2 regions of the Achromobacter sp. HNDS-1 genome follow, and region 2 is predicted to be linked to the other one. Evidence: predicted binding sites of a transcription regulator. Region 2 holds the regulator's gene; the other holds the start of a gene.
What was found. The regulator NrdR, encoded in region 2, represses ribonucleotide reductase genes. The targets are predictions, from matches to a motif close to CACNANATNTNGTG.
Positions count from the first base shown of each region.

Region 1: a site for NrdR is predicted at 1,482-1,495, ahead of ABFG95_RS27275 (ribonucleoside triphosphate reductase). Genes of this name have one in related genera too.

Region 1 covers NZ_CP157584.1:5,904,829-5,908,236, reverse strand. The annotation lists gene ABFG95_RS27285 (PepSY-associated TM helix domain-containing protein) at 1-1,015, shown strand, start outside; gene ABFG95_RS27280 (DUF3325 domain-containing protein) at 1,012-1,362, shown strand; gene ABFG95_RS27275 (ribonucleoside triphosphate reductase) at 1,502-3,408, shown strand, end outside.
Region 2 covers NZ_CP157584.1:3,920,495-3,923,902, reverse strand. The annotation lists gene ABFG95_RS18150 (isochorismatase family protein) at 1-246, shown strand, start outside; gene ABFG95_RS18145 (helix-turn-helix domain-containing protein) at 259-1,218, shown strand; gene nrdR (transcriptional regulator NrdR) at 1,390-1,869, opposite strand; gene glyA (serine hydroxymethyltransferase) at 2,076-3,326, opposite strand.

The DNA.
Region 1 (3,408 bases), 2.0 Mb from region 2:
GTTCCAGTTCATGATCGCCTACACCGGCATCGTGATCTCGGCCCTGACGCTGATGCCCGCGCCGATCACGGCGGCCTATGGCGGCGGCGCCGAGGCCGCGCGCCAGTACCTGGCCGAACTCTCCCGCGAAGACCGGCCGACGCCGACCGGCGCCGCGCTGGCGGTGCCGCCGCTGGAACCGCTGGTGGCCCGCGCCGAACAACTGATCGGGCAGACCGCCCGCGCCATCGTCGTCAACAACCCCGAAGACGGCTCGATGCGGATCGCGGTCTATGGCTGGAACGAGGCCGCCGACCAGCAGGTCCTCATCAGCACCACCACTGGCATGGCCGAATTCTCCGCCGCCAGCGGCGAACTGCTGCGCCTGCGCGCGCCCGGCGGCGTTGAAGGCGGCGCCGCGCCGCTCACGCGCCAGGTGATGGCCGACCTGCACATGGTCAAGTTCGGCGGCCTGGCCATGAAATGGCTGTATTTCCTGTGCGGCCTGGCCGGCGCCGCGATGATGGGCACGGGCGCGGTGCTGTTCATGGTCAAGCGCCGCCACAAGATGGGCAACGAGTTCGGCGCCGCCACCGCGCGCGTCTACCGCCTGATCGAAGGCCTGAACGTGGCCGCGCTGGCCGGCCTGGCGATCGCCTGCGTCGCCTACCTGTGGGCCAACCGCCTGCTGCCGGTGGCGCTGCCGCAGCGCGCCGGCTGGGAGCTGCGCGCTTTCTTCATCGTCTGGGCGCTGACGCTGGCCCACGCCTGGCTGTGCGCGCCGCGGCGCGCGTGGATCGGGCAATTGGCCGCGCTGTCGGCGCTGTGCCTGCTGCTGCCGCTGCTGTCGCTGGCGACGATCGGCGACCATCCGCTGGCGCAGATCGCGCGCGGCGACTGGGAAAGCGCCGGCGTCGAACTGACGGCCGTGGCCACCGGCCTGGCGGCCGGCTGGGCCGCGCTACGATTGCGCAAGAAACCGTTGTCGGCGCCGCCGCCGCGCAACGCCCGCCCGCCCCAGGAAGCCACGGCATGAATCTGAACGACGCATACGGCATCGCCATGGCGCTGCTGCTGACCTATTCCGGCATGGCCTGCCTGAGCCTGGCGATGCCGCGCCACTACGATCAGGTCTGGGGCCGCGATCCGTCCGCCGGCCATTCGCGCGTGCTACGCGCCGCCGGCATCCTGCTGTTGCTGCTGGCGCTGCTGCCGTGCGTCGGCCTGTGGGGCAACACCGTGGGCGTGGTGGCCTGGCTCGGCTGGCTGTCGGCCGGCGCCCTGCTGTGGGTCGGCATGCTGTCGTGGTCGCCGCGCCCGGCGATGCGCACCGCCGCGCTGGCGGTGGTCATCTCGATCGCCGGGGTCGGCTTCGGCTTCTAGGGCCGCATTGCGCCCGCCCCGGCCCGGCCGGGGCCGTTTGACCGGCATCAAGCCGGCGTGACAAACGCCTCGGTGGCCCGGTCTTTGACACCATAGGTGGTGGTAGAGTTTTTCCACCCCACAACATATGGTGTCAGCGATGCAACTCCAACACATCCTCAAGCGCGACGGCCGGGTCGTCGCATTCGACCGCGCCAAGATCGCGGCGGCCATCGCCGCCGCCGGCCGCGGCACCGGAGAACTGGACGCCGACGTGGCCCAGGCGCTGACCGGCGCGGTGATCGAGGCGCTGGCCGCCGAAGGCAACGTCTGCCCCGGCGTGGAAACCATCCAGAACCAGGTCGAGGAAACGCTGGTCAAGGCCGGCTACTGGCGCACCGCCCGCGCCTACATCGTCTACCGCGAACAGCACGCCCGCCTGCGCGCGCTGCGCCATACCCTGGTGGACGTGGAAAGCGCCATGGAGGAATACCTGGAACAGCGCGACTGGCGCGTCAACGCCAACGCCAACCAGGGCTACAGCCTGGGCGGCCTGATCCTGAACGTGGCCGGCAAGGTCACCGCCAACTACTGGCTGTCCAACGTCTTCACGCCCGAAGCCGGCCAGGCCCACCGCGACGGCGACATCCACATTCACGACCTGGACATGCTCAGCGGCTATTGCGCCGGCTGGTCGCTGCGCCAGCTGCTGACCGAGGGCTTCAACGGCATCCCCGGCAAGATCGAGGCCACGCCGCCGCGCCACATGTCGGCGGCCATCGGCCAGATCGTCAACTTCCTGGGCACGCTGCAGAACGAATGGGCCGGCGCGCAGGCCTTCAGCTCGTTCGACACCTACATGGCGCCCTTCATCCGCCGCGACGCGATGACCTACGCCGAGGTCAAGCAAAGCATGCAGGAGCTGATCTACAACCTGAACGTGCCGAGCCGCTGGGGCACGCAGACGCCGTTCACCAACCTGACCTTCGACTGGACCTGCCCGGCCGACCTGAAGGAGCAGATCCCCTACGTCGGCGGCGAGGAAATGCCGTTCGCCTATGGCGACCTGCAGGCCGAGATGGACATGATCAACCGCGCCTACATCGAAGTGATGATGGCCGGCGACGCCAAGGGGCGCGTGTTCACGTTCCCGATTCCCACCTACAACATCACGTCCGACTTCGACTGGGACCATCCCAACACCGAGCGCCTGTTCGAGATGACCGCGCGCTACGGCCTGCCGTACTTCCAGAACTTCCTCAATTCCGATCTGGAGCCGCACATGGTGCGCTCCATGTGCTGCCGCCTGCAACTGGACCTGCGCGAGCTGCTCAAGCGCGGCAACGGCCTGTTCGGCTCGGCCGAGCAGACCGGCTCGGTGGGCGTGGTGACGATCAATTGCGCCCGCCTGGGCCATACCTGCCGCGGCGACGAGGCGGCGCTGATGGCGCGCCTGGACCACCTGCTGGGCCTCGGGCGCGACGTGCTGGAGACCAAGCGCAAGGTGGTGCAGCGCTATATCGACCAGGGCCTGTACCCGTACACCCGGCGCTACCTGGGCACGCTGCGCAACCACTTCAGCACGCTGGGCGTGAACGGCATCAACGAGATGATCCGCAACTTCAGCGACGACGCCGACGACGTCACCACGCCGGCCGGCCACGCGCTGGCGGTGCGGCTGCTGGACCGGGTGCGGGCGCGCATGACCGAGTTCCAGGAAGAGACCGGCCATCTCTACAACCTGGAGGCCACGCCGGCCGAAGGCACCACCTACCGCTTCGCTCGCGAGGACCGCAAGCGCTATCCCGGCATCCTGCAGGCCGGCACCGAGGCCCAGCCCTACTACACCAACTCCAGCCAGCTGCCGGTGGGCCACACCGACGATCCGTTCGAGGCGCTGGCGCTGCAGGAAGCGCTGCAGGGCAAGTACACCGGCGGCACCGTGCTGCACCTGTACATGAACGAGGCCGTGTCGTCGGCCAGCGCCTGCAAGGAACTGGTGCGGCGCGCGCTGTCGAACTTCCGCCTGCCCTACATCACCGTCACGCCGACGTTCTCGATCTGCCC
Region 2 (3,408 bases):
GGCATCGAAGGCGTCATCGTCAGCGGCATCCGCACCGAGCAGTGCTGCGAGACCACCACCCGCCACGCCAGCGACGACGGCTTCAAGGTGGTGTTCCCGACCGACGCCACGCTGACCTTCGCGATGCAGAGCCCCTCCGGCAAGCACTACACGCCGGCCGAGATCCGCGACGCCACCGAACTGGTGCTGCAGGGCCGCTTCGCCCGCATCGCCCGCGCCGCCGACGTCTTCGCCGACGCGCAATAGGACGGCATGGCCATGATTCCCGTGCACTTCGTCCTGCCCCGGGGAATCGTGCTGCTCGACGTGGCCGGGCCGGCCGAGGCGTTCCGGGTCGCCAACAAGCTGTGCCCGGACGCCTTCGCCCAGCATTTCTGCGGTCCGTCCACCGAAATCGAAAGCGGCATTCCCGGGCTGCACCTGGCCCGGATCCAGCCGCTGCCCGAGAAACTGCCGCCCGAGGCGCTGGTGATCGTGTCCGGCGTGGTCGGCAAGCACATCCGCCTGGATGAGCCCGAGGCCCGCCTCATCATCGACTGGCTGGCGGCCCGCCATCCGGCCGACGGCTTCACGCTGATGACGGTCTGCGCCGGCGCCCTGTTCGCCGCGGCGGCAGGCCTGACGCGCCAACGCGAATGCACCACCCACCATAGCTGCCTGGCGCAACTGGCCGACCTGGATCCCAGCGCCCGGCTGCACGACAACCGCATCTTCGTGGAAGACGGCAATCTGGTCAGCAGCGCCGGCATCACCGCCGGCATCGACCTGGCGCTGCACATGGTGTCGCGCCATTGCGGCCCGCGCGTGGCCAGCGAAGTGGCGCGCGACATGGTGGTGTACCAGCGCCGCGCCGGCACCGACTCGGCGCTGTCGCCCTGGCTGGAACACCGCAACCACATGCATCCGGGCGTGCACCGCGTGCAGGACGCGGTGGTGCGCAACCCGGCGGCGCCGTGGTCGGCCCAGTCGCTGGCCGAACAGGCCCACACCAGCCCGCGCCACCTGACGCGGCTGTTCCGCGAGCACGCCGGCTGCACGCCGATGGACTACCTGTATCAGATACGCGTGGCGCTGGCGCGCGACATGCTGCGCGAAACGCGCTTGAACCTGGAGTTGGTGGCGGAGAAATCGGGCTTCGGCTCGGCCCAGCACCTGCGCCGCGTGTGGCGCCGGTTCCAGCCGCAGACGCCCAGCATGGCGCGAACGGTGGCGCCGTAGCGCGCCGGGCGGCAAACCGCCGGTAGCGCCACCGCGGCCGCCTGCGGATCAGGCCGCGCCAGGGCCGGCCGCGTCAGGCCGGGCCGGGCCGCGTCGGGCCGCGACAAGCCGGGCTGCGGCAAGCCGGGCCACGACAAGCCGGGCTGCGATAGGCCGACCCGCGCGACGGCATCACTCCTTGCGCAGCTTGCCGGGCAACACCGGCCCCTGCATCTCGCGGATCGCCTCGACGAACTCGCCGATGTCCTCGAAGCTCTTGTAGACCGAGGCGAAGCGCACGTAGGCCACCTTGTCGAGCTTGCGCAGCTCGTTCATGACCAGCTCGCCGATGTGCCCGGAAGCCACTTCGCGCAGGCCGCTGGCCAGCAGTTGTTCCTCGATGCGGGCCACGGCCGCGTCCACGTCCTCGGTGCTGACCGGGCGCTTGCGCAGCGCCAGGCTAAGGCTGGCGCGCAGCTTGGCGGGATCGTAGTCGCTGCGGCTGCCATTGCGCTTGACCACGGAGGGCAGCGCCAGCTCCACCCGCTCGTAGGTGGTGAAGCGCTTGTCACAGGACTGGCAACGGCGCCGGCGGCGGATCGCGTCGCCCTCTTCCGAGACACGGCTGTCGACGACCTGCGTTTCGGAGTTGCCGCAAAATGGACACCGCATGTGTGATCCCTGAAAACACGGAAAGCAATAATTCGCCGATATTGTAACGATGCGACAGTCTGTCCGCGTCGACTATGACAAATTCGTCCCTATTATTTTTGCCACGATGACCGCCGGCGCGCAAGCGCCATTGGCCTGAAAACAAAAGGACGGCCCCTTGCGGAGCCGTCCTTGTCAGCCACGGGCGGAAAAAATCCGCCGTCGCATTACTTCTTGCCGTACACCGGCAGGCGCGAGGTCAGTTCGTTGACCTTGGCGCGCACGGCGGCGATGTTGGCTTCGTCGCGCGGGTTGTCCAGCACGTCGGCGATCAGGTTGGCGGTCAGCTCGGCCTCGGCTTCGGTGAAGCCGCGGGTCGTCATGGCCGGGGTGCCCAGGCGGATGCCGCTGGTCACGAAAGGCTTTTCCGGATCGTTCGGGATGGCGTTCTTGTTGACCGTGATGTGGGCCTGGCCCAGCACGGCTTCGGCTTCCTTGCCCGTGATGCCCTTGGAGCGCAGGTCCACCAGCATGACGTGGCTTTCGGTGCGGCCCGAAACGATGCGCAGGCCACGCTTGACCAGCGTATCGGCCAGCACCTTGGCGTTCTTGACCACTTGCTGCGCGTAGGTCTTGAATTCGGGTTCCAGCGCTTCCTTGAAAGCCACCGCCTTGCCGGCGATGACGTGCATCAGCGGACCGCCCTGGATGCCGGGGAAGATGGCCGAATTGACGGCCTTTTCGAACTCGGCCTTCATCATGATGACGCCGCCGCGCGGGCCGCGCAGCGACTTGTGCGTGGTCGAGGTGACGAAGTCGGCGTGCGGCACCGGGTTGGGGTAGGCGCCACCGGCCACCAGGCCGGCGTAGTGGGCGATGTCGACCATGAACAGCGCGCCGTTGTCGTGGGCGATGCGGGCCATGCGCTCGAAGTCGATGTGCAGGGCGTAGGCCGAGGCGCCGGCGACGATCAGCTTGGGCTTGTGTTCCTTGGCCAGCTGCTCGACCTGGGCGTAGTTCAGGACTTCGTTTTCGTCCAGGCCGTACGAGATGAAGTTGTACAGCTTGCCCGAGGCGTTGACCGAGGCGCCGTGCGTCAGGTGGCCGCCTTCGGCCAGGCTCATGCCCAGCACGGTGTCGCCCGGCTTCAGGACGGCCATGTACACGCCCTGGTTGGCCTGCGAACCCGAGTTGGGCTGCACGTTGGCGGCTTCGGCGCCGAAGATCTGCTTCAGGCGGTCGATGGCCAACTGCTCGACCACGTCGACGTATTCGCAACCGCCGTAGTAGCGCTTGCCCGGGTAGCCTTCGGCGTACTTGTTCGTGAGCTGCGTGCCCTGGGCTTCCATGACGGCCGGGCTGGCGTAGTTCTCCGAAGCGATCAGCTCGATGTGCTGTTCCTGGCGAACGTCTTCCTTCTGGATGGCGGCCCAGACATCCGGGTCAGCCTTGGAGAGGGTGAGGTTGCGGTCAAACATGACGGGGGGTTCCTGAGGCGGTAAGAGAGGAGGAAACTGCGCCCGGGTGGGTAAACCCGGATAATGACGGATAGTTTACCGC